4 regions of the Bacillus sp. AK124 genome follow, and region 1 is predicted to be linked to each of the others. Evidence: riboswitches for the same ligand, from Rfam matches in the RefSeq annotation. Region 1 holds a riboswitch; each other region holds the start of a gene.
What was found. A riboswitch is a leader RNA that binds a small molecule or an ion and turns the genes downstream of it on or off. The one in region 1 is predicted to bind S-adenosylmethionine.

Region 2: it holds a riboswitch for S-adenosylmethionine, as region 1 does, so the genes downstream of both, metN (methionine ABC transporter ATP-binding protein MetN) here and M1E06_RS00905 (5-methyltetrahydropteroyltriglutamate--homocysteine S-methyltransferase) in region 1, are expected to answer to the same signal.
Region 3: it holds a riboswitch for S-adenosylmethionine, as region 1 does, so the genes downstream of both, M1E06_RS14915 (methionine biosynthesis PLP-dependent protein) here and M1E06_RS00905 (5-methyltetrahydropteroyltriglutamate--homocysteine S-methyltransferase) in region 1, are expected to answer to the same signal.
Region 4: it holds a riboswitch for S-adenosylmethionine, as region 1 does, so the genes downstream of both, M1E06_RS05610 (MetQ/NlpA family ABC transporter substrate-binding protein) here and M1E06_RS00905 (5-methyltetrahydropteroyltriglutamate--homocysteine S-methyltransferase) in region 1, are expected to answer to the same signal.

The regions. Positions count from the first base shown of each region.
Region 1 is NZ_CP096378.1:189,650-195,347, reverse strand. Features, by position in the region: gene M1E06_RS00920 (LacI family DNA-binding transcriptional regulator) at 1-657, shown strand, start outside; gene M1E06_RS00915 (chorismate--pyruvate lyase family protein) at 854-1,384, shown strand; gene M1E06_RS00910 (DUF3298 and DUF4163 domain-containing protein) at 1,483-2,166, opposite strand; SAM riboswitch class I at 2,485-2,594, shown strand; gene M1E06_RS00905 (5-methyltetrahydropteroyltriglutamate--homocysteine S-methyltransferase) at 2,668-3,798, shown strand; gene M1E06_RS00900 (glycosyltransferase family 39 protein) at 3,938-5,698, shown strand, end outside.
Region 2 is NZ_CP096378.1:871,942-877,639, reverse strand. Features, by position in the region: gene M1E06_RS04280 (hypothetical protein) at 1-20, opposite strand, end outside; gene M1E06_RS04275 (carboxymuconolactone decarboxylase family protein) at 164-547, opposite strand; gene metQ (methionine ABC transporter substrate-binding lipoprotein MetQ) at 640-1,470, opposite strand; gene M1E06_RS04265 (methionine ABC transporter permease) at 1,484-2,152, opposite strand; gene metN (methionine ABC transporter ATP-binding protein MetN) at 2,145-3,170, opposite strand; SAM riboswitch class I at 3,287-3,394, opposite strand; gene M1E06_RS04255 (SCP2 sterol-binding domain-containing protein) at 3,569-3,925, opposite strand; gene M1E06_RS04250 (thioredoxin family protein) at 4,047-4,355, opposite strand; gene M1E06_RS04245 (toprim domain-containing protein) at 4,381-4,725, opposite strand; gene M1E06_RS04240 (YusG family protein) at 4,788-5,024, opposite strand; gene gcvH (glycine cleavage system protein GcvH) at 5,085-5,468, opposite strand; gene M1E06_RS04230 (arsenate reductase family protein) at 5,530-5,698, opposite strand, start outside.
Region 3 is NZ_CP096378.1:2,961,748-2,967,445, reverse strand. Features, by position in the region: gene M1E06_RS14945 (GNAT family N-acetyltransferase) at 1-292, opposite strand, end outside; gene M1E06_RS14940 (YjcG family protein) at 302-811, opposite strand; gene M1E06_RS14935 (esterase family protein) at 876-1,598, opposite strand; gene M1E06_RS14930 (helix-hairpin-helix domain-containing protein) at 1,710-2,165, opposite strand; gene M1E06_RS14925 (DinB family protein) at 2,177-2,665, opposite strand; gene M1E06_RS14920 (helix-turn-helix transcriptional regulator) at 2,746-3,693, opposite strand; SAM riboswitch class I at 3,821-3,937, shown strand; gene M1E06_RS14915 (methionine biosynthesis PLP-dependent protein) at 4,003-5,127, shown strand; gene metC (cystathionine beta-lyase) at 5,117-5,698, shown strand, end outside.
Region 4 is NZ_CP096378.1:1,108,990-1,114,687, forward strand. Features, by position in the region: gene M1E06_RS05590 (ABC transporter permease) at 1-182, shown strand, start outside; gene M1E06_RS05595 (ABC transporter ATP-binding protein) at 208-906, shown strand; gene M1E06_RS05600 (ABC transporter permease) at 896-2,227, shown strand; gene M1E06_RS05605 (sunset domain-containing protein) at 2,256-2,936, opposite strand; SAM riboswitch class I at 3,068-3,175, shown strand; gene M1E06_RS05610 (MetQ/NlpA family ABC transporter substrate-binding protein) at 3,232-4,056, shown strand; gene M1E06_RS05615 (MDR family MFS transporter) at 4,177-5,358, shown strand; gene M1E06_RS05620 (DUF4257 domain-containing protein) at 5,579-5,698, shown strand, end outside.

The sequences.
Region 1 (5,698 bases):
AAATACTTGGAAATGCTGATGCGAAATCAAGTGGACGGCGTCATCGCCGTGACCTACAACAGGGGAATCTTAAACTATCATCGGCAAAACCTGCCGATTGTCGCCATCGATCATTACTTATCGGAAACGATTCCCGTCATCGGCTCCAATAACTATGACGGAGGAAGAAAAGCGACAGAACTGTTAATTGCAAAAGGCTGCCGGCACATCATCCATCTCAACGGACCAATTGAGCTGAAAACACCGGCAAATCTTAGACGAAAAGCATATGAAGATGTGATGCGACAACACGGAAGGCAGCCGATTACATATGAGGTTCCCTTTCATCAAAATTACCGGGAAATCATCTCAAAACTGTTTGATGAACAGCCTGCGGCTGACGGCATTTTTGCCAGCGATGACCTCATGGCCGCTACAGTCATCACCGAAGCAAAAAAACGCGGAAAAGACATTCCCGGGCAATTAAAGGTGATCGGCTACGACGGAACGGAAGCCGTTCAGTCCATCCTCCCGGAATTGACAACCATCCAGCAGCCGATTGAACTCATTTCCAAGACGGCCATCGAGATTTTGTCCAAAGCCATTGAAGGCGAATTCGATGATTTACCGCTGGAAACCTATTTGCCCGTACAGCTTTTAGAAGGAGAGACGACTTAAATGAATCGCACAAAAAAAGGAGACATTGACGTCTCCTTTTTCCATACATATCCTGATCTATCCAATTGTTAAAAATATAAAATTTACATTACTAACCTAAAATTTAACTTATTTTTCTAGACAAACGCATCTCCACATGATAAATTTAAAGACAAGTTTTCAAAAAATTCTAATTTTGGTACGGGGGTGCCTTTCATTGAGCGTAAGCCACTTTTTTCCTGAAACTCTAGTTGCTCTTGTAAAAGACATGTTAACCAAAACCGATGGTTCAACAACCAAAGCGATTGAAACGCTGATCGGCGGCAAAGCCGAAATCGAAGTTTTTCAGCAAAATAATATTGATTATGACAAGCTGTCACCTGAAGAAGCGAGGCTGTTTCAACGCGATGATGACATCTTGTTTAGAACTTCCTCTTTGAAAACAGGCGATGATTATTTATCTTATAATTATGTCTATGTTAAAACAAACTTACTGCCGCCCGCCATCAAACAAGATTTGCAGGCAGAAAGGCTTCCCATCGGGAAAATCATTGCAGAACTGGAGTCAAGGCGTGAAATTTTCAGTACGGGCGACTGCCTGGGAAAACATTTCACACAACTTGTACCTGTTTCAGCAGACCGGACATATGCTTTTAAAAAATATCAGATTATCAGCGGCCGGCAGTGCATGTTCTATGTCTGCGAGCTATTCGATTTAGAAAAAATCTGCGAACGGACTGCGGGCTGAATCATGCCCGTCAGCTGCCACTTCATGAAAAGGCTTCCATAACCTCCCCATTCCTTCTTCCCTCAAAACAAAAACCCCTGCGAAACAGGGGCTGTTATTTATTGATACACCGTTTTCGGCACGGCAACGACCGGATTTCCGGCAGCATAAGGAGCGACATCGTATTGCTGGAAGACGATCGCAATGCCGTCTTTTGTGTAATAAAAAGCCGTGTTTTTACCAAGGACGATGTCTTTCTTCTTCACATCCGGGAAGAAAATGTCGCTGTGTTTTTGAATATAGTCGTAAATGTATGTTTTTGTCTTATCCATTTTCGATTTTGTATTTAAGATATCTGATAAATACACCCGCTTTTTAGAGGCAAGGTCATAGTTGAAAGAGCGGACTGCCGTATTTCCGTGCGCTCCGCCGGAGTAGACGTAATTACTTGTCAGAATGCTTAGCTTTTGGCCGGTCCGGTATTTCACTTCAAAGGACGTTTGATAATCTGTTTGGTATCCGTGCTGTTGGCCGTCTTTCTTGTTTTTTACATAATCTTTGTAGGACTGCTCAATATAACGTTTAAAATCTTTGTTGATCCTATTTTGGAGAGATTTGCTGCTTACATTTGCAACCTGCGGGTATTTCAAAGCCTTAATGTTTTTGTAAGTATGGCTCGTGACCGTCGGCTTTTTTTCATTTGCCGCGTGTGCAGAAGGAAGTGCGGCCGCACCGTACAGCGCAAAAAACAATACCCCTGTCATCAGCATACCTAACGCTTTAAACACTGTTTTTTTGTTCATAAGAACCCTCCTTAATCTGTCATTGTTTATCATACCCATTTTGAAATCGGGTACACATGATAGACCGGTGAACTCGCGAGAAAGTTTCTATTTTCGGAGATAAAAATTGAAAAATATTCTAATTCACCCTGTTCGTTCAGCACCTTGTTGACCATTTGAACGACTGTCTTGACAAAAAATTCACACGCTGATTCGATACGCCCTCCGGTTTAACCGCAGAAGAAGAAAATGAAAAACCAAATAGTTTTTTTAAACCCATTGACATTTTTATAAAAAGTATTAATATTAAAACTATTAAAAAATTGCATAAAAAGGTTTTCCTTATCAAGAGTGGTGGAGGGACTGGCCCTGTGAAACCCGGCAACCGCTGTCTATGACAGAATGGTGCTAAATCCTTAAGAGCATGTACGTGCTCTTGAAGATAAGGAGGAGATTGAATATATCAAGCTCTTCCTTATCGGGAAGAGCTTTTTTATGTCTATAAAGAAAGAGGGATGAAGCATGACACAATCAACCGATGTACTGAAGCAAACGCCTGGGAAAAAAATCGGACCGTACAGAGCTGATCAGGTGGGGAGTCTTTTAAGGTCTGCGCCCGTAAAAAAAGCGCGTATTCAAAAAGCGAACGGTGAAATTAGCGCTGAACAACTGCGCGAAGTCGAAAACGAAGAGATCAAGCGCATTGTCGAAAAGCAAAAAGAAATTGGCCTTAAAGCCGTTACTGACGGGGAATTCCGCAGGTCATGGTGGCATTTCGATTTTCTTGAAGGGCTTGACGGCGTAGAAGGATATACAGCGGATAAGGGCATTCAATTTCATAATGTTGAAACGAAGCCGCGCGGAATCAAAGTAACAAGCAAAGTCGATTTTACAAACCATCCGATGCTGGAAGATTATAAATTTCTTCATGATATTGCGGGCACACATACGCCGAAAATGACGATTCCGAGCCCGAATATGCTGTTTTTCAGAGGAAAACTTGGAGAAAGCCCGTACGAGGATCTGGATGAGTTCCATCACGATGTCGCGCAGGCTTACAAAAAAGCGATCCGCGCATTTTACGATGCCGGCTGCCGCTATTTGCAACTGGATGACACGGCCTGGTCGGTATTTTTCTCAGACAAAGGACATGAGCAGATCAAAGCCTTCGGCCGCCAGCCTGATGAACTGCGCCAGTCCTTCGCCAACACGATTAATGAAGCAGTTGAAGGACGCCCGGACGATTTGACGGTCACCATGCACATCTGCCGCGGCAACTTCCAGTCAACATGGGTGGCGGAAGGCGGCTACGATGCGGCTGCAGAAACGATTTTCGACGGACTCAATTTAGACGGACTTTTCCTTGAATTTGATGACGAGCGCTCCGGCGGCTTCGAACCGCTTCGCTATGTCAAACGGAAAGACTTGCAGATCGTCCTCGGTCTGATCACGTCCAAATTCGGAGAGCTTGAAAACCCGGATGATATTAAGCGGCGCATCGACGAAGCAGCTCGCTTCGTCGACCTGAACCAATTGTGCCTAAGCCCGCAGTGCGGCTTTGCCTCCACAGAAGAAGGCAACCTCCTGACGGAAGAGCAGCAATGGGAAAAACTGCGCCATGTCGTCGAGATCGCAGAAGACGTATGGAAATAACACCTCATATTTGAGACATGCCTCCTGACGGCATGTCTCTTTTTTTTGCCCCTCTATACAATTTAAAATTCCTTCTTGATTTGTTCATAGTTTGATCATATTTGGCTTCTATAATGCTCTTTAGTGAGGTGATCGAACAATGATTAAGAAAAGGAAAATCGATATATTCCTGGTCTTCATTCTTGTATTATCTGCAGCTTTAAACTTGTACGGCATCTGGAATAGTGACACAGACAACGCCTACTATACGGCGGCCGTTGAAAGTATGACCCAAAGTTTTCATAACTTTTTTTACGCATCATTTGATCCAGCAGGCTTTGTAACAGTTGATAAACCGCCGGTTGCACTCTGGATTCAGACACTTTTTGCACTTGTGTTCGGCGTGCACGGCTGGAGCGTCGTTCTTCCTGAAGCGATTGCCGAAGTGATTTCCGTAGCACTGTTGTACTTTATTGTAAAACCTACTTTTGGCAAAACGGCGGCCAGAATTTCAGCTCTTATTATGGCGTGTACGCCGATTGCCGTTGCGGTCAGCCATACAAACAACGTCGACAGCATTCTCACCCTTTGTTTGATGATTGCAACCTGGATGTTGTTTAAAGCAGTCCGGAAAGGAAAAATCGGCTGGCTGCTCGGCGCATTCTGTATGGTCGGCGTCGGCTTTAACGTCAAAATGCTGCAAGCATACATGGTATTACCGGCATTCCTGCTGTTTTACATGATTGCAGCAAAAACGACGATTCGCAAAAAAATTGTGTCTCTTATCACAGCCTTGATCGTTCTGGCAGGCGTTTCCGTTTCCTGGGCGGTAGTCGTCGATAGTCAGCCGGAGAGTTCGCGCCCTTATATTGGAAGCAGCCAGACCAACTCTGTCCTTGAGCTGGCGTTTGGCTACAACGGCATCCAGCGTCTCACAGGCCAAAACGGTGCTGGCGGGGGCGGAACCCCCTCATCTGATCAAAATCAAAAGAACCAGCAGCAGGAAATGCCGCAGCAGCAAAGCGGCGATACCGAAAACAACTCAGACTCGACAAATGGACAAATGGCTCCGCCGAGCGGGGGCGAGATGCCTTCAGGCGGACCGGACGGCCAGCAGGGTGATGTTCAAAGCGGCGGCGGAGGTCCCGGCGGCGGCACGAGCGGCATGTTTGGCACAGGAAACCCTGGCCCTCTCAGACTATTCCAATCCGAGCTTTCCGGACAGGCAAGCTGGCTCATCCCGTTTGTACTCTTCGGCATCATCGGTTTGCTGATCACGGGCCTTCGCGGTCAACGCAAATTCAATGAAATAACGACTGAAACGATTTTCTGGATGATGTGGCTTCTGCCAGTCGCTGCATTCTTCAGCGTCGCAGGATTCTTCCACCATTACTATCTGATCATGCTGGCAGCACCGATTGCCGCTTTATCAGGTGCAGGCTGGACAGCGCTCGTTCGCCTCTATCAGGAGGAAAGCGGCTGGAAAAAACAGCTTCTGCCGATCGGAATTTTGCTGACAACCGCATTTGAATTGTATATTTTGAGTCCTTATCTCAGCGAAATCGGCATCGTCTGGAGCATATTGATCGGCGCTTTTGGCATTGTCACAAGCTGCCTTCTCATCTTTTTCAAAAAAGGAAAGTCATTCAGCTACTATGTATCACTTGCAGCGCTGCTCGGCATGCTGATCGGACCTTTCTATTGGACAACAGCAACGCTCGCTGACGGTGTAAACGGCATGATTCCGCAGGCCGGACCTAAATCCGCACAATCATTTGGCGGCGGTGGCGGAGGGAAGATGCAGAATAACAACGGCAGCGGACCTCCCGGATTCGGCAGCCAAGACGGTCAAACAGACAGTGATCAAAACAACAATAACGGACCTGGCTTCGGTCCTGGTTCAAACAGCAATGATTCTTCA
Region 2 (5,698 bases), 680 kb from region 1:
TTGTGCATCGCTTTTTCCATTTCGGCCGTGAATTCAAGGTCAAGCTGATCTTGGCTTGAACAAATAATGAATCATCCTTTCAGAGATTTTCTTACATAGTACCAGTTATATACAAACTCTGCAAAAATGTGTGTGCTTTCAATATGCTTTCACGGACGAAAAATCAATGCTTCATTTGCTGGAATTCTTCCATCGCCTGCAGAACGAGTGTGACAGCTTGGCTCATGGCCGCGCCTCCGCCAAATGCCGCAGTTACGCCGACTGCTTCAAGAATTTCTTCCTCCGACGCTCCGCAATCCAGGCAGCCCTTGATATGATAAATAATGCAATATTCATCCTGAGTATTCACACTGATGCCCAGTGCGATCAGCTGCTTATCCTTTTCGCTGAGCGCGCCTTTTTTAAAGCATTCCTCGGTAAATTCGTTGTATTTGGCGGCAATTCCGGGCATTTTTTCGGAAAAGATGCCGATCCCTGCTTTATATTCATGCAGTGCAGATTCGATAATGCTTTCTGATTCATGCTGATTCACGTTTTGTTCCTCCATTTTCAGTTGGTAGTCTTTTTTTATTATGAGCCTCTTTTCAAAAAATACGCGAAAAAACCCCGGTTTTCTTCGAAACCGGGGTGTTCTTTCATTTACTCAGAAACAGAAATGACAGAGCCTTCATATTTTTTGTCGATGAACTTTTTGATGTCATCAGAGCGCAATACGTCCATCAGAGCTTTCACTTTGTCAGAATCTTCGTCGCCTTTTCGGACGGCGATGATGTTAGCGTAAGGATTGTCTTTTGGAGACTCAAGTTCGATTGAATCAGTTTTCGGATTCAGCTTGTTTTGGATCGCGTAGTTCACATTGATGAACACTGCGTCAGCTTCATTGGCTTCGTATGCTTTTGCTGTCATTTCAGGCGCCACATCATTTTTGATTTTGAGGTTTTTCTTATTTTCTGCAATGTCTTTTACTGTCGCATCCACTTTTTCAATGCCTGATTTCAGCTTGATCAGTCCGGCATTTTCAAGCATTGCAAGCATGCGGCCCTGTTCAGCCGCGTTGTTGCTCATAATAATTTTTGCACCGTCAGGAAGGTCTTTTAAAGATTTATACTTTTTAGAGTAAATGCCGAATGGCTCAAGGTGTACCGCGCCGACGTTAACAAGATCATAATCTTTATTTTCTTTCATTTCCTGTTCAAGATACGGGACGTGCTGGAAATAGTTCGCATCGAGATCTTTCGTTGCAAGCGCTTTGTTGATCAGTTTGTAGTCCGTGAAATTTTTGATTTTAAGCTCATAGCCTTTTTCTTTCAAAAGCGGCTTTGCTTCTTCAAGGATTTCAGCGTGAGGCGTCGGCGTCGCTCCGACTGTGATGACTTTGCTGTCTTTATCCCCTTCGCTGCTGGAAGATCCGCAAGCGGCTAAAACGCCTGCAAAAATGATGAATAAAGCTGTTAATAAACCTTTTTTCATGTTGATGTCCTCCCTAACGTTTGTCTAATTTATTTGTTATAAAATCCCCGATAAACTGGATGATAAACACAATAGCTAAGATGAAAATAGTGGCGATGAGTATAATATCGGGATTGTTCATCTGAAAACCGTTTACATAGGCAAGGTTCCCGAGTCCGCCTGAACCGATTGCTCCGGCCATCGCCGTCGAACCGATCAGTGCAATCGCCGTAACCGTAATGCCAGAGATCAAGGCCGGCATCGATTCGGGCAGGAGCACTTTAAATATGATCGTCGATGTTTTGGCTCCCATCGATTTTGCCGCTTCAATCACGCCCTTATCAACTTCGCGCAAAGCGATTTCAACCAGGCGGGCATAGAACGGAGCGGATGCGATAATCAAAGCCGGAAGTGCGGCGTTCGGCCCCAAGATCGTGTTCATTAAAAACTTTGTGAAACCAAGCAGCAAAATAATCAATATAATAAAAGGAATAGACCTGAACACATTGACGATTGCCGAGATTACACCGTTCACGACCCGATTCTGCCAAATGTTTCCTTTTGAAGTCAGATACAGCAGCATACCGAGAATCACTCCGATGATAAAAGCAAACAATAGGGAAATTCCTGTCATATATATCGTTTCATACGTAGCTTCCCACAGCTGCTCCATATCTACGTTTGGAAACAGTTTTTCAAACATTCGTGATCACCTCTGCTTCTACTTGACGGCTCTTGATGAAATCGACCACATCATTGACCTCGTTTTCATATCCGTCGACATGAATGAACAATGAACCGTATGCGCCGTCCTGAGTTTGCGAGATTTTGCCTTGAAGGATGTTGACTTCAACATCGAACTTCCGAATGATCTGTGTGATCAGCGGCGATTCGGCCGCTTCACCGACGAAGGTGAGCTTGATCGTCCGCCCGGATGTCGTTTCTTCGAGGAAATGCTTCAGCGTTTCCTGTGTTTCCACCGGTTCTGTTACCTGCTGAACAAAGCGCTTTGTCATTTCTTCCTGCGGCTTGAGGAATACGTTCAGCACATCGCCTTCTTCCACGACCTTTCCGTTTTCCATGACGGCCACTCTGTGGCAGATTTTCCTGATAACATGCATTTCATGAGTAATCAGGACAATGGTCAGTCCGAGCCTTTCATTGATATCGGACAGAAGACCCAGGATCGAGTCAGTCGTCTGCGGATCAAGCGCTGATGTCGCTTCATCGCATAAGAGAACTTTCGGATTGTTTGCGAGCGCCCGAGCGATGCCGACGCGCTGCTTTTGGCCTCCGCTAAGCTGTGAAGGGTAGGCATTTTCCTTGCCTTCAAGTCCGACAAGCTTTATCAGTTCAGCGACTCTTTTCAGACGTTTTGCTTTGCTGACACCGGCGATCTCCAGCGGAAACGCAATATTGTCGCGGACCGTTCTTGACCACAATAGGTTGAAGTGCTGGAAAATCATGCTGATTTCCTGCCTTGCATTCCTCAGCTTCTTCCCTTTGATCTCACTGATTGTTCTGCCGGCTACTTCAACCGTGCCTGAAGTCGGCTGTTCAAGTCCGTTCAAAAGACGGATCAAGGAGCTTTTTCCAGCTCCGCTATATCCAATAATTCCGAAGATTTCACCTTTTTTAATCGTAAGGGTGACATCCTGGACAGCATTGACATCTCCATGCTTTGACCGATAAATCTTTGAAACATTTTGAAGATTTATCAAAAGCCATCACCTGCTTTCTTGCTCAATTCTCATAGTTGTCTAAATCCCTGATCAAACAATGAAAAAAGCCTTTCTGCACACATGAGCAGAAAGGCTTTTGAATAGTCTGGGCCTTTCTCTCATCTTTCAAAGCATAACGCTTCGTGTGAATTGGCACCATTTCAACACGTGTTGATGGTTGCCGGGTTTCATAGGGCACTTCCCTCCACCTCTCTGGATAAGAGAATCATATATTTATTTTTTGATTATTATGATCGGAATTCTTAAAGTAGGATATCATGCGAAAAAATAGTTGTCAACTATTTTTCGTAAGACAATCGGCCTACGGCGAAAAGAGACGAACGTAAACGCTCGTCTCTGTCCGACTTATACACGGAATGTGCCGATTTTTCAAATTTTTAAAATGTCTCTGAATAAAGATCGCTGTTTTTAAAAAAGCCGTCCGTCAGCCATAAAATCGCTTCAAGCTTCAATAAAGCTCTGAATGAGCCTTTTACTTGAACAGTGCCGCGCTGTACGAGATGCTGCAATGAAATATCGCCGTGAAGAAGGTCAATAATCTCGCTTTGCTCTCCAAAAAAGGTCAAATGAGCTTTCTCTGCAAGAGAAGATTTTTCCATTTCTCCTTTTTCGTTGATCGCTAACGTAAAAGCTTCTTTCTCGCCTTGAAACGTAATCAGCAAAGCCGTTGTCGATAATAGAGGTTTTAAAAAAAGAGCCTTGTCCTCTCTTTCTATCAATCCCATTTTCTCCAACTGTATAACCTCCTGTAAATTGGTCATACTTACAGATTCTCTGTCTGCCGCAGGAGTTCCTTTAGGAATTGCTCGACAAGTTTTTGCTGGTTATTTCCCGAGAAATATGTCAAAACCGCCCTTAATCCACAACATTTTGTTTAATCGTATCGTATAAGTAGGAAACGGAGTGAAAAGCGTATTCTTTTTTGACGACTTCCCCGTTTTTGTAAAGGATAAAGCATGGAACGCTTTCTATTTCCTGCTGCTTGGCAAATGCCGGGGAATAATTGAGATTGTTTTTATAAAAAGGAATGTCCTTTATCATTTCATCAACGACTTCCAGCATTCTTCCGGCCAGCTGACACGTTCCGCAGAACGGCGTGTATACATATAGAAGACAGGTCTCATGTTCAAGCCGTTTTAGCTCTTTTTCTTGGAGTTCTTGCATCTGTTGAACCGCACCTCAATACATTTTATAATAAATATTTTGTATGTACCCGGATGTTTGAACGAATTAATACTTCTGCAACATGCTGACTCGGGGCGGAAGCGACTTCTTTGTATACCCTATCGATGTATAGATGCGAAGCTTGGGGGAGCTCCCTCGTCAGCTGCCGGCGGAGCTTTTCCCCTGATTCATCGGAATCCACCAGGATATAAACGTCTTTATCAAACAGCGTTTCGGCGAATTCATCGAGTTTTGCCTGGCTGATCGTTCCGTTTGTGCAAATGATATCCACGGGCTCTTCGATGACATGCTTCACTTTTTGCTTATCTGATTTCCCTTCGACGATCATGACTTTTTCATTTTCCGGCATATGGATCACCTTTAAAGATTTACTTGTAAAAAAAGGCAGTGAATATTCACCGCCTGACTTGATTAACACCAGCCTTGGTGGTCATCACAGTCTACATATTTAGCATCCGGACCGCTTACGGTATCCGCCGTTTTGTAAAATCTCTCATCTTGGAATGAATATCCAGATTTCAACTCGTATTGATCCTTTCCGGTCATTCGGCCGATCAGCTCATTCTCATGGTACAGCTGCATTCCGCCGTTTTTTAATCGGCTTTCCACATGTTCTGTAATATCAATACGTTCTTTTTTCAGCGTCAATTTGGACACCCCCTCTTGATATAGAGTATCCAAACGACACATGGCTATCCTGAATAATCCTTAGTCTTCTTTTATCATGTCCTCATATTGCTCGGCTGTCATCAGATTTTCGATTTCAGAAGCATCGGACGGCTCGACGATAATCATCCAAGCCTTTTCATACGGAGACTCGTTGACGAATTCAGGGCTGTCTTCCAGATCTTCGTTCACTTCGACCACTTTTCCGTTGATCGGGGCATACAGCTCAGAAACGGTCTTTACGGATTCAACGCTGCCAAAAGGCTCGTCCGCTTTGATTTCGTCTCCCACTTCAGGAAGCTCGACAAATACGATGTCTCCAAGTTCGGATTGGGCGAAGTCTGTAATGCCGATTCTGACTTTATCTCCTTCTGTTTTCACCCATTCGTGTTCTTCTGAATAACGCAACTCTTTCGGTGTGCTCATGCTAACCCCTCCATAAAGTGTTTTAATCGATCCTACATTGAAGATATCATATTTTGATGGGTTATAACCAGTATGTCTTAAACTGATCTTCTTTAAAACCGACCGTTACTTTACTGCCGTCTGTCGCAATCGGACGTTTGATCAGCATACCGTCCGAAGCCAGCAGTTCCAGCTGCTCATCTTCAGACATGTTTTGCAGCTTGTCTTTTAAGCCGAGTTCACGGTATTTT
Region 3 (5,698 bases), 1.6 Mb from region 1:
CTTGCTTGGCGGCTTCCTCTTCAAGCGCCTGAATGATCAGGTTGCCGATGCCGAGGGAGCGGTGGCTTTTCAGTACACAGATTCGTTCAAGTTTGCCATAGCCGTCGACAAGCCGTAGCCGGCCAGCGCCGATCGGCTCTTTTCCGTCATAGATGACGAGATGTGAAGATTCCTGATCGAGATGATCCATTTCTTCTTCCGGTGATACGTGCTGCTCCTTGATAAAGACTTCCTTTCTAACAAAGAAGGCGTCTTCAAGCTGTTGTTGATTCTTCACAATGACGGCTTCCACTGGCTTTCTTCACGCTCCTAAAATAAAAGTTTCATAGACGGTCCAAGATCCGTTGTCCAATTGGTAAAGCAGGTGAAAGCGGTCGATGACTTCTTCGTGGGACGCGTCTCTCATTTTCAGCGTGCCGAGGACGTCGGAATGCTCATCATCTGACAGCTTTTGTGCGACTGTGACATGGGGAACAAACGCATATTCGGGTTTGTCTTCCAAAACGCCGCTGTACATTTTTTCATGAAGCTGCGTCAATTCTTCTGTCGGTTCGGCTTTCATGTAGATGACATTATTGACAGGGGCAAAGGAACTGAATTTTGTAATCTTCAGCGTGACCGGTTTCAGCTCTTTTGAAAGTTCCCTCAGGTGTCCTACGACGCTCGCGATCTCGTCTTCGGACACTTCAAAAGGTGTTCTTAATGTAAGGTGGGGCGGAATTAAAGCGTAATTCGGGTCATAGCGTTTTCGGTAGGAATTTGCAATGTCCTGAAGTTTTTTTGATGGAAATAGCACAATACCGTATTTCATTTTGTTCCCTCCTTAAACAATTGATATGGTTTAGTATATCAAAGATGGGCCGATATACAGAGAGCTACAGCATTTTTTTTAAAGCGGGGGTGATGAGCGGCTGCCAGTATGTCCACTTGTGATCCCCGTCGAAAGCTTTGAAATCGTAGTTTGTCTGCTTTTCTTCAAGCAATTCTTTTAATTGCTCATTTGGACCGGTGAAATCCAAAATTTGATCATCAGTCGTTTTGACGGCGGTTTCTTTCTCTCCGATTTGGTGGCAAATTGAAATAAGCTGCAGGGAATCGGACTGTTTCACTTTATCGAGAACATGGCGGTCGACATAAGGTGACTGCATAATGACGTTTCCGAACATATTCGGATAGTCAAGCGCCGTCATGAGGGAAACCGTTCCTCCGAGCGAGTCTCCGATCAGCGTCCTGCCTGATCCGACTTGGTATGTCGGGTACTCACTGTCGGCGAAAGGGACGAGTTCATTTGCCAAAAAACGTTTATACGCTTCGAATTTTGACCCTTCCGGATGGTATGTAAGCCTTCTTTCCTGTACGTTTTTGTACGGAATGCCGATGATGATGCTTCTTTCGATTTCGCCGTTCGCCAGCAGTTCTTCCACCTGTCTGCTGATGCGCCCGAGGCGGAAATAGTCATGTCCATCCTGTGCGATGATCACATGATATTTGTAAAGCGGCGAGAAGGATGACGGCAAATAGACGAGAAGCTCCATTTCCTCGCCGAGCTCTTCCGAAAAAAGCTTCTTCTCCTGAATGACTCCTGTTTTCATAGCCAAGATGAATTCCTCCAGAAATAATGTTTGTGAACGTTTCCATTCATTTTAACACGAAATTCTCTTGTGAAAGAAGCGAAAAGGGCTGCCGAACTGTTCGGCAGCCGTGATTTTTTATGTCCGTTTTTTTTCGTACCAGGGCGTTGACGGTCTATCCGGAGGGTATCCGCAGCGTTCGCGGTACATTTTTCTTTCCTCTGTGAAATCCCACCAGCTTTTAGCGCTTTCGGGATCGTTGGCGTAATGGACGATGCATCGCAGCGCATCTTCTGCACAAGGATCTTCCCAGTAGCCTTTCAGTTTTTCGAGGCGGATGATCAAATCCGCACCTGATTCATGCTTGATGTCGCCAAGGGAATAGTAGCCCAGGTCAACGGCGCACTGCGCCATTTTCGGCCCGATGGAAGGAGCGGTTTGAAACTGGGCGAGCGCCTTGATGTATGCGGCGCGCTCCAAAGACGAACCGAGCGTATGTGCAAGGACGGACAGATCCATATATGCCGTGTTTTTTATTTTTACCTTGGCTGTCCTTAAGTTTGACCGTTCTTTTTTTGTCAGAGGCAGCTTCATATGAACACCTTTTAAAGATACAGATCGAACATGTTGACGTCATAGCCGAGCTGTTTTAAATAATTAAACAGCTGGGCCCTGTGATGGAAGACGTGGGTGAGCGTTTCCGTCAGCCAGCGGCTTTGGGTCATCCCTTCATCAAGGTAAAACGGCTTTGTTTTTTTCGTCAAAAATTCCTCGTCGGAGAGGGAAGTCATATACGTTTGAAAAGCGGCGAATCCTTTCTGCATCGCTTCAGCCATTTGGTCAGCCGACTGCAATGCACTATACTTCTTTTCAATTCGGGAGATGGCGGCCTCTTCCTTTTCCTGCATGATAGCCATGTCGGCTTCTGGGATGGCCGTCAGATGGCTTGCCAGTTCTTTCAGGCTTCGCATGCGGTCGGCGGGCCGGTAAGACCAGTCAGATTCCTTCACTTTTTTCAGAAGATGACACGTGGAGCGGATGCCCGTCTCCATCTCGTGGAACAAATCGCTCCGCAGGGCTTGAACTTGATTCATTTGCTTCATCCTTTCCATTTGGCATTATTCTAAAAGTATCACCTAATCCTGACAGGCTTTGTCACGATTCTAAAAAAAAGTCAGTCGTACCTTGCTAAAATGTCAGAAGCCTTTCGTTTCAGCTGAAGCTTGATTTCCGCGGGTTCTTTGACAGTTGCCTCAGTGCCGAGGTTCCACAAAAGTTCCCCGAAATACTCAAGTTCTGGTCTGGGGAGGTTTGCATCGATCGCCCCCGTCCCGTCATCCCGCATGGTGAGGATCTTGAATAAGTCCACATCAGCCGCAGCCCGCCTGGCTCCTCTGCGTGTCAGTTCCGCTTGCAGCCGCACCGGTTCAGAGCACTCGCTCTCCGAATGTTTGATCCAGCTGAGAACCGATCGATAGGGAAGCTGGCGGGCCAGCGGGCTGGCCGCTTTTTCCGCCCGAAGGATGCGGTCGGCGCGGAACAGTCTGAACGCCTGCCTTTTAAAGCAATAGGCCGGACAGTACCAGAAGCCGTTCCAGCTGAACAAGCCGATGGGCTGGATGGATCTCTCCGCGCAATCGTCTGTTCCGTCATAAACGACCGTCAAAACGGATTGATTGATGGCTGCATCAAGAAGCGTTTCTAAATGTTCGGCGGCTTTTGGACGATGCGGATTCCAGAACACGATTCTGTCTTTCATCGCATCAATCCGCTCCTGTGTTTCCACGGGAAGGTGGCGGTAGAACTTTTTTAAAACCATCCGCGTTTCCGCATCAAAGGGAAGCGATCCGAAAAACTGCAGAGATTGATACGCGAAAAACATAGCCGCCGCCTCTGATTGTGTAAAAAAGAGCGGCGGAAGCACAGGTTCATTCAGCAAATAATAGCCTCCGTTCGCGCCTGTTTCAGAATAGATCGGGACGCCGAGCGCGCTCAGCTCGTCCAGATCGCGGAGAATCGTGCGGTAGGAAACCCCGAATTCTGCTGCGAGCTCCCCGGCCGTAAATTTTCGTTTTGTATGAACGGTCATCATCAATTCGATTAATCGCTCTGTTTTTGGCATCTGATTCCTCCGGTTCCGTCGTTTGGTTTCATCATACCATGTTCAATATGAGGAAAGATTTAAAAATGACCCTTGAAAAATGTCTTGACTTAGGTTAAAGTAAAGAACAATCAGAAAATTGAAGAGATTCTTATCACGAGAGGTGGAGGGACTGGCCCTTTGAAACCTCAGCAACCGGTCTGCACTGACGATGTCAGTGTACCAAGGTGCTAAATCCAGCAAGCAGATGCTTGGAAGATAAGAAGAAGCGCATAATCCCCCTTCTTCTTATGAAGAAGGGGTTTTTTATTTTTAAAAGGATGGTGTCATATGACTGAACATGTACAAACAACGCTGGCGCAAATCGGCAACCGCAGTGATGAAATAACGGGAACTGTCAATCCTCCCGTTTATTTCTCTTCTGCGTACAGGCACAAAGGGATCGGGGAATCCACAGGGTTTGATTACATTCGCACAAAAAATCCGACAAGACAGCTTGTTGAAGATGCAATCGCGAAACTCGAAGGGGGAACGCGCGGCTTTGCGTTCAGTTCCGGTATGGCTGCCATTCAGACGATCATGGCTCTGTTTCAAAGCGGGGATGAGCTCATCGTTTCGTCCGATTTATATGGGGGAACGTACCGCCTTTTTGAAAACGAATGGAAGAAATACGGACTTCGCTTTTTCTACGACGATTTTTCAGACGAAGACTGTATCAAGTCGAAAATCACGAACAATACAAAGGCACTGTTTGTAGAAACGCCGACAAATCCGCTCATGCAGGAAGCTGATATTCAAAAAATCGCGCAAATCGCCAAAGAGCACGACTTGCTGCTCATTGTTGACAATACGTTCTATACACCGGTTCTGCAAAAGCCGATTGAGCTCGGCGCTGATCTTGTCATTCACAGCGCGACGAAGTATTTGGGCGGTCATAACGATCTTTTGGCGGGGCTTGTCGTTGCAAAAGGCGAAGAGCTGTCTGAGGAAATGTTCCAGCACCAAAACGCCATCGGCGCGGTTTTATCGCCGTTCGATTCATGGCTCTTAATGAGAGGGATGAAGACGCTCGCTCTCAGGATGAGACAGCATCAGGAAAACGCGCGGGAACTTGCGGCCTTTTTGGAAGAGCAGGAGGAAATTGCCGATGTTCTTTATCCGGGAAAAGGCGGCATGCTGTCATTCCGCGTTCAAAAAGAAGAATGGGTTAATCCGTTGCTGAAAAATCTCAAGACGATCTGTTTCGCCGAAAGCCTCGGCGGAGTCGAAAGCTTCATCACCTATCCGGCGACACAGACCCATATGGATATCCCGGAAGACATCCGAATTGCAAACGGCGTCTGCAACAGACTTCTGCGCTTTTCAGTCGGAATCGAACACGTCTCCGATTTAAAGCAGGATCTAAAAGCTGCGCTGGAAAAAGTAAAAGGGGAGGCGGTTCCGCATGAGTCATGAAAACTGGACGCTTGAAACACGGCTTGTTCATAACCAAAATAAAACGGACGGAGCAACCGGAGCCGTCAGCGTGCCGATCCAGCACGCCTCAACCTTTCATCAAGGCTCTTTTGACAAATTCGGCGAATATGACTACAGCCGGTCAGGAACACCGACAAGAACGGCGCTTGAAGACACGATAGCCGAGCTTGAGGGAGGGACGAGGGGATTTGCTTTTTCATCCGGAATGGCCGCGATTTCCACCGCCTTTCTGCTTTTGTCAAAGGGCGATCACGTGCTTGTCACAAAAGATGTGTACGGCGGCACTTACCGGATGATTACGGAAGTGCTGAGCCGCTTCGGGATTGAACATACTTTCGTCGATATGACGGATTTAAATGAAATTGCTTTAAACATAAGGGAAAATACAAAAGTCATCTACCTTGAAACACCGTCAAATCCGACGCTCGGCATTACGGATATCAGAGGCGTCGTCAAGCTTGCCAAGGCGCACGGCTGTCTGACGTTTCTTGACAACACGTTTATGACCCCGGCGCTGCAGCGGCCGCTCGAGCTCGGCGTCGATGTTGTG
Region 4 (5,698 bases), 920 kb from region 1:
TTTTCCTTTGGGGAAAAATGGACCGGCCGATCCAAATTCTCGTGATTTTATTCGGCATCGGGGGATTCGGGACAGCCTCTGGCTCAAGCCTGTCCAGCTATATCTTCGGTATGTTGATCGGTTCGGCAGTCGGGTTTTTAATCAGTTACTTCTTGATTTTTAAAAAAATAAAACAGCTGTAACCCATAATGGAGAGGAGATTTACAAATGATCAGTGTAGAGCATATTCACCACTCGTTTAAAGTCGGCAAAAAGGGGAGGGAAAATGAAATTAAAGTGTTAAAGGATGTCTCGCTTACCGTCGAAAAAGGCGAAATCGCCTGCATTGTCGGACGGAGCGGTTCCGGAAAATCGACGCTGTTGAACTTGATTTCCGGCTATATCGCCCCGACAGAAGGTAAGATCGTCATTGACGGCACGAATGTCACGAATTACGGCGAAAAAGAATGGGCGGCATTCAGGCTTGAACATTTCGGCTTCATCTTTCAAAGTTTTCAGCTGATTCCGAGCCTGACGACTTTCGAAAATATCGAGCTGCCTCTGACTTTAAAAGGTGTTCATCCGTCTGAGCGGAAGCAACGCGTCAATGAGATGCTTCACCGCGTCGGCCTTGAAAACCACGCCGGCCACTATCCGAATGAGCTTTCAGGCGGACAGCAGCAGCGCGTCAGCATCGCCCGCGCTTTGATTTTGAATCCGTCAATCATTTTAGCCGACGAACCGACAGGAAGCCTGGACTCCGAAACAGAACAGGAAATTCTCGAATTCATTCGGCAGCTGAACAGGGAACGCGGGATTACATTTGTCATCATCACGCACGATGACGAAGTGGCATCGATCGCCAATACGAAATTTCAGTTATCTGACGGCGTGTTAGAGAAAGGGGAAGAGACTGTTGAAGTTTAAGGATCAGTTGAAGTTTATTAGAAGAAATATGAAGAAAAACCGCCTGCGTGTATTCATGACCATTCTCGCAACAACGGTGGCCTGCGCATTCTTAATCGTGCTCGCATCGGTCGGGTTCGGCCTGCAAAAATCGCTGACTGAACAGCTGATGAAAGAGCAAATCGTGACTGAGATAAATGTTGTCGGAAAAGAAGGGCAAAGCGATCAGAAAGTTCAAAAGAAAGACTTGAAAGAATTCGAAAATCGCAAAGATGTGTCCGCGATTATCGAGCGCACGCAGGTGTTCGCACCTGCTGAAGCAAAGTTGGGCAACAGGACAAACAATCAAATGTCGAATATCACGATTACTGACATGGCCGCTGAACAAAAAGCCAATATCAAACTCGATCGCGGCCGCGTAGCGAAAACACCGAATGAAATCGTCGTCGGCTACCATTTCGGGAAGAATCTCTGGACGAAAAAAGAAGCCCAAGATTATGAAAAGCAGATGGAAAATAATGCTGAGGAAGTAAAAGAACCAAAAGGATACGCAGAAGATATTCTCGGCAAAACAATTGAATTAAAGATCTCAAAAATGGATGAAAAAACAGGAGAAGAAGGGAAAGCGAAAACATATGATCTGAAAGTTGTCGGAGTTACGAAAAAACCTTCTTATGAATGGGCAAGCGATTCAACAGTCTATGTCAGCAACGACATGCAAAAAGACATCACCGGATTTCTGAAGGCGGACAAAGACAGCGGCACGATCGAAAAAAAGCTTTCGGTTTACGCGGATAACTTTGAACATGTCGGACAGCTGACAACAGATTTGGAGGATGAAGGCTACTACGTCGATTCAATAACGAAAAAACTCGAAAGCATTAATCTTTTTTTCATGGCTTTTAAAATCGGTCTGATCTTCGTCGGAGTCATTGCCGTCTTGATTTCAGCGATCGGCATTTTCAACACGATGACAATGGCGGTTACAGAGCGGACGCAGGAGATCGGCATTATGAAAGCGATCGGGGCAAGCCCGAACGTGATCAGGAAAATGTTTCTGCTGGAAAGCGCCTATATCGGTATCTTAGGATCTGTTTTAGGTGTTATCATTTCATACGGTGTCAGCTTTTTAGTGAACAAGATTATACCACCTATTTTATCATCGGTTTCAGAAGGAGGAGCGAGTGCGGCAGACTTCAGCATCACCTTCTCGTACATTCCGGTCAGTCTTGTCCTTATCGCGACCTTGATCAGTGCAGGCGTCGCCATTCTTTCAGGCCTGAACCCGGCCATTAAAGCGACAAGAACGAACGTGCTGACAGCATTAAGAAGAGAGCTTTAAGAAAAAAGCCGGCGGTATGCCGGCTTTTTTAACGTTTCGGAGGTCTGTACCCCGCATCACGCGCCTCCTGTTCTGTGCAGAACCAGCGGGCGACGTTTTTCGTGCGGTCATAATATGTACTTCCTGGTGTATGATAAATATGGTTGACGCTTCCTTTGATTTTGCACTCCTGTTTGCTTTCACCGCTGTTTTTCTTAGGGGAGGGCGCGCTGTGTGACGTTCCGGCCTGAGCGGTGGCGTTCTTTTCTTTTACAGTGGCTTCGGTACTGCCGCTTTTTTCTTCAGCCTTAGCCAGTTTTTCTGACAGCGATTTTGTTTTTTTCGTAAGCGAGTCTTTTTCTTTTGTCAGTTTTTCGTTTTCTTTTTTTAATGTGTCATTCTCCGTTTTGGCTGCCTTCAGTTTTTCGTTTGCTTGATTGAGCTGCTGCTTTAATGCGGTTTGCTCCTTTTGTACAGCGCTGTGTTCAGTTTTCAGTTCCTGAAGCTCGGTTGTCAGGTCCTCTGTTTTTGTCTCATCGACGGCATATGTTTCCTCACTGTAATAAGGCGCAGAGATGATCAGGAGGAGAAGTCCGCCTGCAAAACAAGGATAAAAGAGTTTTCTGGAAAACCTTTTGCCTGGAGAAAAGATTCTTCTGATCAAATGAAATACAAGGTAGCAGATGGAAAAAATAAAGGATAAAAACCCGATCAGCATGATAGATTCCATGATTCGTCTCCTTTCGTGTTTGATAACTATATTTTAGCTTAAAAAGAAAAAAATGTTTATACCAAAAAACTTCTTGCAAATCTAAATATTCAAACGTAAAATAAAGAAATCATTTAAAAAACTGAATATGCAGCTTATAAAGAGAGATGGAGGGACTGGCCCGGCGAAATCTCAGCAACCTGCAGCAGAGCAAGGTGCTAAATCCAGCAGAATGTCAGGCGCATTCTGAAAGATAAGTTGAACAACTCTTTCAGGCGCTGAAAGAGTTTTTTTTATTTTGGAGGAGGAGATGTACATGAACAAGATATTAAAATGGACTTCCGTGCTGGGACTGGCCTTGAGCATGGCGCTTCTGACCGCATGCGGAAACAATGCCGAAAGCGATGGTAAAACGATCAAAATAGGCGCTACTGCAGGACCGTATTACGATATGGTCAAAAAAGCGATTCAGCCTGAACTTGAGAAAAAAGGCTACAAAGTTGAAGTGGTCGAATTCACCGACTATGTACAGCCGAACACGGCGTTAAGCGAAGGCGAACTCGACGCCAATTTGTTTCAACATGAGGTTTTTATGAAATCATACAATCAAGAAAACAATAAACATCTTGCTGCACTCATTTCTGTGCCGACCGCTCCGATGGGTCTCTATTCTGCCAAATATAACGACTTGAACGATGTCAAAAACGGGGCGGAAGTGGCTGTTCCAAACGATCCGGCCAATGCCGCCAGGGCATTTTTAACGCTCCAGGATCAGGGGCTGATTCGGCTGAAAAGCGATGTCGACACATTGAAAGCCTCTGTGCAGGATATTGCGGAAAATCCGAAAAAGCTGACATTTAAACAGCTTGAATCTGCCAATCTTCCAAGAGCGGTCGATGACCTGGATATCGCGGCTGTCCCGGGTAATTTCGCTCTCTCCGCTAATATGAAGTTGCAGGACGCGCTGGCGCTTGAGAACATGCCTGACCGCTACCGCAATCAAGTGGTAGTGGATGAAAAAAACAAAGACAAGCCATTCGCCAAAGATCTCAAAGAAGCGGTAAAATCCAAAGCTTTCGAAGATGCGATCGATCGGGAATTCGCCGGTTTCGGAAAGCCAAAATGGATGACGCAATCATAAAAAAATTCCCCCTTTAAAAAGGGGGTTTTTTATGTTGAAAATCGAAATCGTGTCAATTGAAAAAAATGGGCAAAACGAATAGAATCTAGAGGGAATGCTAAAGAGAAAGAAGGAAACGCTATGCCGCGCACATTATGGCTATTGGTCATCGGAATGTTTATCAATGTCACAGGGGCATCTTTTTTATGGCCGCTGAATACCATCTATATCCATCAGCATTTGGGAAAGTCGCTGACAGCGGCCGGATTTGTGCTGATGCTGAACTCAGGGGCAAATGTGCTGGGCAACCTGTTCGGGGGATATCTATTCGATAAAATCGGCGGATTTAAAACCGTCGTACTTGGAATTGTGATCACGTTTGCGAGCCTTTCAGGCCTCGTCTTTTTTCACGAGTGGTTCCAATACATTCTTTTCTTAACACTGGCCGGTTTTGGATCAGGGATCGTGTTTCCGGCATGCTATGCAATGGCCGGCTCGGTTTGGCCGGAAGGCGGCAGAAAGCCGTTCAATGCTGTATACGTGGCGCAAAATGCAGGGGTGGCAGTTGGTTCAGCGCTCGGCGGAATTGTCGCGTCTTTTTCATTTACGTATGTTTTTCTGGCGAATGCAATGCTGTATGCCGTCTTTTTCATGATTGCGATTTTCGGATTTAGACGCATTCGGTCTGAAAAAGCCATGCAGTCTTCTGTTTTGGATCATGCCGATTCAGTCAGCGGGAAATCTAGATTCTCCGCGCTTTTGGTTATATGTACGGGCTACCTGCTCGGCTGGGTCGCTTATTCGCAATGGTCCTCGACCATCGCTTCACACACCCAGGAGCTGGGGATATCTCTTGGGCAGTACAGCGTACTTTGGACAGTGAACGGGGCGCTCATTGTTTTCGGTCAGCCGCTGATCGGTTTTTTTGTGAAACGGTTTGCCGAATCGCTGAAAAACCAAATCGTGATCGGATTTGTCATTTTTATGATGGCATACGGAATTTTGTTTGGCGCTGAACGGTTTCCGGCGTTTCTTGCCGCGATGGTTGTGCTGACCATTGGCGAAATGCTTGTATGGCCGGCTGTGCCGACAATCGCCAACCGTCTCGCTCCGAGGGGAAAAGAAGGGTTTTATCAAGGGTTTGTCAACAGTATGGCGACCGGCGGAAGAATGATCGGGCCGCTTTTTGGCGGAATGCTGGTTGATTATTTCAATATGCAGCTTTTGCTCGCGGTTTTGCTCGTATTGCTGCTGTTCGCAATAGGAACGGCGTTTTTATACGACAGGAAGGAAAAGCAGCTCTCCGCTCAATCAGATGCATAAGTGGTATAGAAAAAATAGGTAATTGTAATTATATGAAAATGAATCGAAGGAATCAAGATTATCAACCAAATCTTCACATATAATGGAAGAAACAAGCTTTTTTTCTTCTCAGACAGAACACATTTTCTGTATGGTAGTATCGAATATCATCGCAAGGGGTCTAGGGGGGCTGCTCGATGGCCTGAAGTCGCTTGACTAAACTAAGGGCTTTAGGAAGGTGATGAAGATGCTGCATCAAGTTTTGGTTGCTTGTTTGATTGGAGGGATTATGGGGGTTCTCGGGCACGTTAAAAAAAGAGGGCGCCTCGAGAAACCGAGAACAACGAAACGATTCATTTAC